2 regions of the Lysinibacillus sp. FJAT-14222 genome follow, and region 2 is predicted to be linked to the other one. Evidence: predicted binding sites of a transcription regulator. Region 2 holds the regulator's gene; the other holds the start of a gene.
The links. The regulator LexA, encoded in region 2, represses DNA repair genes until DNA is damaged. The targets are predictions, from matches to a motif close to CGAACATATGTTCG.
Positions count from the first base shown of each region.

Region 1: the regulator LexA is predicted to act here: its motif matches at 1,473-1,486, upstream of uvrB (excinuclease ABC subunit UvrB).

Region 1 is NZ_LIYL01000050.1:86,251-89,684, forward strand. Features, by position in the region: gene uvrB (excinuclease ABC subunit UvrB) at 1-1,398, opposite strand, end outside; gene AN161_RS31145 (hypothetical protein) at 1,642-1,776, shown strand; gene AN161_RS21285 (ECF transporter S component) at 2,027-2,722, opposite strand; gene AN161_RS21290 (ABC transporter ATP-binding protein) at 2,701-3,434, opposite strand, start outside.
Region 2 is NZ_LIYL01000021.1:244,446-247,879, forward strand. Features, by position in the region: gene AN161_RS10735 (hypothetical protein) at 1-689, shown strand, start outside; gene lexA (transcriptional repressor LexA) at 839-1,456, opposite strand; gene AN161_RS10745 (LysM peptidoglycan-binding domain-containing protein) at 1,620-1,934, shown strand; gene AN161_RS10750 (recombinase family protein) at 1,931-2,599, shown strand; gene def (peptide deformylase) at 2,813-3,391, opposite strand; gene AN161_RS10760 (helix-turn-helix transcriptional regulator) at 3,384-3,434, opposite strand, start outside.

The DNA of each region.
Region 1 (3,434 bases), on a different contig from region 2:
TTCTTTCAAATAAGCTGATAAATCCTCTGACATTTTTTTCGTCAATGTTGTAACGAGCACCCGTTCATCACGAGCAATACGATCTTGAATCTGATCGATTAAATCATCAATTTGTCCTTCAATAGGACGTACTTCAATTTGTGGATCAAGCAGCCCAGTTGGACGAATAATTTGCTGCACCATTTCCGGAGAATGCTCAAGCTCATACGGGCCGGGTGTTGCTGATACATAAATAGCTTGATGTATATGTTTCTCATATTCTTCAAAACGTAAAGGGCGGTTATCTAGTGCTGATGGCAAACGGAAGCCATGCTCAACTAGTACACCTTTACGTGCTTGGTCACCGTTATACATCCCTCGAACTTGTGGCAAAGTAACGTGACTTTCATCGACAACAAGTAAAAAATCATCAGGGAAATAATCAAGTAGCGTATATGGAGTTGCCCCCGCTTCACGCAATGTTAAATGACGCGAGTAGTTTTCGATACCTGAGCAAAAGCCCATTTCACCCATCATTTCTAAATCATAACGAGTACGCTGCTCTAAACGCTGTGCCTCCAATAATCTATCCTCTGCACGTAAAAGAGCTAGACGCTCCTCCAACTCTTTTTCAATATTTTCAATGGCTTTTCGCATTTTTTCTTCTCGTGTAACGAAGTGGGATGCTGGGAAAATAGCTATATGATCACGCTCTGCTAGTATTTCTCCAGTTAACGCATCCACCTCGCGAATTCGGTCGATCTCGTCCCCAAAAAACTCCACGCGGATACAATGCTCATCACGAGATGCAGGGAATATTTCCACTACATCACCACGTACCCGAAACGTACCACGTGTAAAACTCACATCATTACGCTCATACTGTACATCGACCAGTTTTCGAAGCAACTGATTACGTTCAATTTCCATCCCAGTACGCACAGACACGACCATTTCACGATATTCTTCTGGAGAACCTAGACCATAAATACAGGACACGGATGCAATAATAATGACATCATCACGCTCGAATAATGCAGATGTCGCAGAGTGACGCAACTTATCAATTTCATCATTAATGCTTGAGTCTTTCTCGATATAAGTATCCGTCTGCGGTACATAGGCCTCAGGCTGAAAGTAATCATAGTAGCTGACAAAGTATTCAACTGCATTATTAGGGAAGAACTCTTTAAACTCACTATATAATTGACCCGCTAATGTTTTATTGTGCGCCATAATAAGTGTCGGTTTTTTTACTTGTTTAATGACATTAGAAATCGTAAACGTTTTTCCTGTTCCTGTTGCACCGAGCAATGTTTGATGACGTTTACCTGCACATACACCCTCCACTAATTCCGCAATTGCCTGTGGCTGATCGCCATTAGGCGTATATGGCGCTTGTAAATCAAATGCTTGCACACATGTCCCCGTCCTTTCCTACCAATTTGATACATATATTTTAGCATAGCATTATTAAAATTTCGAACATTTAACGAACGAATGTTTGTAAATATTTTTTTATTTGCTATATTTAAGATGATTCCGATAGAACGTATGTACCAAAAAATTCAATTACAGCCTATCTATAAATAGATTACCCTTTCCAAATGTTAGCTAATCGAGAAGGGAAAATGTAAATACATGACCTTAGCAGGAATTTCAATGTTTGATGATGAATTGCTCGTTGAAATTGGGTCTATTAAAGATAAGCGAATTCTAGGGAGATTTGATCGAGTTAGGGGAGAAACGCTCAGGTTGATTGAAGAGTTGATCGGGTTGACTGATCAGCTAGATTGAATAAATGCTCGGGTTAACGGTAGAACCGATCAGCTTGATTGTAGAACTGATCGGGTTACCATTAAAACTGATTAACTAGATTGCATAACTGCTTGTCATAAAAAATAAGTTCGGTGTATTACCGAACTCATTTTTACAAGCTACCTGTTGATATAATTATTTCTAACAATGAGATATCTGTTTTACTTACTGGGCTCTCCTCTTCACTCCTTTGTGGCTAATGAATAAGACAATTTTTGACTACAAAGGTCTATTGTAAAATCCCATATTTATTTTTTATTCTCTCTAGTTTTTCTCTAATTGGTTTAGCTAACAATAGTAGAAAAATTACATTAGAAACAGCATAGATTATCATAAAAGGTACTGCAGAAGTTAATGCCAGTGCATATGCTTTCCAGCTGAAAACACCGTACATTGAAACTGTTCCCCAAATATCCATGCCAAATGAAAAGAATACACCTGCAACAATACCAAATAATACAAGTGGGATTTTTTTATGCATTATACCAGTTTTACCTAACAAACCAGCAACAAAACCAATCATTCCCCACATAAACATTTGGAATGGTGTCCAAGGACCTTGTCCAAAAAACATATTCGATACTAATGCAGAAATTGCTCCTGTTAAAAAGCCAGCTTCCGCACCAAGCGAAAACCCTGTAATAGCTGTAATAGCTGCCACAGGCTTAAAGCCAGGTGTAACAATAAATAAGGCACGCCCCGCCACTGATATAGCAGACATCACTGCTATGATTAAAATTTCCCGTGGCTGTGGCTTTCTACGCTCAAATGATAGGAAGAACGGCACACACGCTAAAATCATAATGACAATCGAAATAAAATAATATTTTCGGTCAGCAAATATTGTAATGCCCGCATATAAAGTAAGTGGAATTAACACAAGGATGACAATGCGTGAAATAATTAAACGAATGTTTTTTGGCATAAGGTAACTACATCCTCACAAGTAATGGCATTGCTCAATATATCTCTTGATATTCGATGTGCTGCTGTTGTATAAAAATTATTTCCACTATAAAATGCTCGTGGCTCACCTTCAGATACAATACTTCCGTCGAAAAATAGAGCACATCTACTGCTGTGTTGTGCAGAAAATTCAATATCATGTGTCACCATAATGATTGTCATACCTTTAGTTCGTAAATCTTTTAATATGTCTGCGAGTTCTTCTTTCGCATGTGCATCAAGACCCTTCGTCGGCTCATCTAATAGCAATATTTTAGGTTCTATTAACAAAAGCTTTGCGAGTGCTAGCTTCTGCTGTTCACCCCCACTTAAATCATACGGATGCCGATTTGATAAATGGGTTAATTTAAACAATTGAATCGTTTCTTGAACCTTTCCATCTGTTACTTTATGTAAATGGGCAATATCATCTAGCTCTTGAAGCACCGTTTTTTGTACAAATAATGTTTTTGGATCCTGCGGTAATAAAGTTATATATTGTTGGTACAATTGTTTATTACTATAGCTTTTTAACGCCTTATTGAATAAGAGTATTTTGCCATGGTAAGGTTTTTGTAGCCCCGTTAAAATAGAAAGAACCGTAGATTTTCCAGTACCATTTCCACCTATTATCGTTAAAAATTCCTGCTCCCTCACCTGCAAATTAAAATGATGGACAATATCCATACCAT
Region 2 (3,434 bases):
TTTTATCGATTCAACATGTAAAGGCAGGACCATATGGTAATGATGTAGTAAGCAATTTTACGATGGCATTGATGAAAAAAGATGAAAAACAGGCGAGGACTTATTTATCTTCAAATGTTAAACTTCCTGAGATAAGGGAAGAGACTCCAATTAGAAGGGTTTCGGGTTTGCCTTCACTTAAAGCTAATGTGAGAGTATCATTGGCTTATTTTGACGATGGAGAAGATATGCCTGAAAGAATAGCTTTTATATGGGAAATAACATCTAATCAAGAAAAAATAACAGATATTCGTGTTATTTACGACGGGTCCAACCCATTTATGAATGAATCGAAAATGATAAAGGAATATTCGAACAAGCATAAAGCGAATATCCTGACTGCATCCAAATTTCCGTTTGACATTACGCATGTAGAAGGAAATATAAACAAAGATACTCTTCTAATAAGGTATCGAAATGTAAAATTACATGGATTGTTACAGGTGAAAATCGAGCCGGGAGAAGAGGATTTAGAGGCAGCCAAGGGTGAAAATATTTACACCTTAAAGAATGGTATAAAAGCATTGTATCTGCGGAACGAACTGATTTTTCTTCATGACAGTTTAAAGTATTCAATTAGGATAGAAAGTGAAATACCACAAGATTTCACGGTGTATGATTTGCTTGAAATTGCTAATTCAATGTTTTAATTTAACTGAATACATTGCTAGCGTGTAGGGAATCCATGTTAAAATGGATTCTTTTTTTAACTTTGTTCGAATATAAAATGGAACTCATAAGAAAAAGAGGTATATGCGAACATAATATCCTCTTTTTATACTTTATTATTAAGATACTTTTAGTGTACACGGCGATAGAGGCCAACAACTTGCCCCAAAATAGAAACTTGGTCTACGATAATTGGCTCCATTGTTGCGTTTTCAGGCTGTAAACGAAAATGATTTTTTTCCTTGAAGAAACGCTTTACAGTTGCTTCATCCTCTTCAGTCATTGCTACGACAATATCACCATTATCAGCCGTTGCTTTTTGTTTAACAATGACTAAATCTCCGTCTAAGATGCCAGCTTCAATCATTGATTCACCCATAATTTCTAGCATAAATAATTGATCTTCACTTGTACCATAAGTATCTGGTAGTGGGAAATATTCATCGATATTTTCAACAGCAGTTATTGGAGAACCTGCTGTAACCTTCCCAACAAGTGGGACATGTATAACATGTTGCTTTTGAATAGAATCCTCTGGCTCTAGAATTTCAATAGCGCGTGGTTTAGTTGGATCTCGACGAATAAAGCCCTTTTGCTCTAAACGAGCTAAATGTCCATGAACTGTTGAGCTTGAAGCAAGTCCAACTGCTTCACCAATCTCACGTACAGATGGTGGATACCCCTTTGTGCGCACTTCTTCTTTGATGAACTCTAATATGGCCTCTTGTCTTTTCGAAACTTTTTTCATGATTGCTCACCTCTTTTTTCTAATCATTCTACTTATTAGTAGTATAACAGAATGCGAACACTTACGCAAACATAGGTTCGAAAAGTGTTTGACAAAAACGTTTGTTCGTACTATTATAAGAACATATATTCCGAACAAACATTCTTAAAAAGGGGTTATGATTATGAACTGGTTAAAGAAAAATCCACATATTACAATTTTATTAGGGGCTTGTCTACTATTTGCAGCATACCTTTTTATAACAGATCCAGGCGATGTTAGTTACACAGAAATTGAAATCGAACATGGTGATAGCTTATGGTCGTTAGCTGAACAATACCGTGGTAAAATGAAAAAGGATGATTGGATTAAACTTGTGAAGGCCGAAAATGAATTATCGAACGTTAACATTATTGCAGGTAAACCCCTAGTGATTCCAGTAGTGGGTGACCATCCCAATCCCATAAATTCTATTGAAATTGCGAGAAATGAACAATGATAAATAAAGAACAAACGGCTGTTGTCTATTGCCGTGTGAGTACAGAAAAAGAGACACAAAGTTCCTCGCTTGAGCGTCAGCAGGAGGAGTTAATGCGCTATGCTAAAGAGCAGGGCTATGAAGTGAAGAGCGTTTTTAAAGACAAGCATAGTGGCTATGATGTAGAACGAGAAGGCTTACTTGAAATGCTCGATTTCATTAAAGAAAAAGAAATTAAAGCATTATTTGTACAGGATGAAACACGCTTAGGACGTGGAAATGCTAGAATGGCAGTATTGCATTTATTGCAAAAAACTGAAACTGATGTTTTTTCTATGCGAGACGCGGGGCCTGTACAATTAAATGAAATGGATACGATGCTTCTAGAAATTTTAGCGATCGTAGAGGAGTACCAGCGCAGAATCCATAATGCTAAAATACGTCGTGGCATGCGTCGTGCCGTTGAAAATGGCTATCGTCCTGAAAACAATTTATCTAATCGAGGAAATCCTAATGGTCAAGAACGTAAGGATGTACCTGTAGAAGAAATTGTGAAGCTACGTAATCGAGGCTTCACCTTTGAGGAAATCGCCGTGACACTTAGAGGTCTAGGCTTTGATGTAAGCAAAGCTACTGTACATAGGAGATTTAGGGAACATCAAGAGGGAATCGAACAAATTAAGTGACGTTTTAATCAGTGGGAGTATGTCGTCCCGCTGATTTTTTAATTTTTAAAGACTCTAGATGGAGGTGAAGGACCAAGAAGTGATGGATAGAATCATCGAAGTGACGGATACAACCACCGAAGTAAAGGATAGATGAACTGTAGAGATGGGTTCCACCATAAAAATGACGGATACAATAAATAACTAAATTCCATCTATCCTAAAAGTATTAAATTAATACAAACTTTCAATAGTAACATTGTCTGGTAGTTTGAATGGATTTTCTTTATTTATTCTGTCATAAAACATGATCCCATTTAAATGATCTATTTCATGTTGCATTAAGATTGAACCGTATCCATTAAATTGAAAAATGGCTTCTTGCCCATGTATATCATATGCTTTGACTTTAATTCTTTCATATCTTGGAACAAATCCACTAACTCTTCTATTAACTGAAAGACATCCTTCCCCCTCAGGTAAATAAATCATGTTTAAAGAGTGACTAATGATTTTTGGATTAATGAACATATATTCATGACTTTTATCTCCATCTTGAAAAAATGCAGCAAACATTCGTTTATTTAGACCAATTTGATTAGCCGATAACCCTGATCCAGGACGCAATTTGTGTTTTTTGGAAAGATCCGGATCTTGGCTATTTCTCAAGTATTGAAGCATGCATAATAAACTATCTTTATCATCTTCTGATACAGGTAACGTAACCTCTTGAGTATTCTTACGTAATATTGCAGCACTCTCTTTAACGAAATCTTTCATTGTTATCATATACGCTGAACGGAACTTACTCATATATAAACACCTCATCTACTTTTCTATTTAGAGCTTTAGCAAT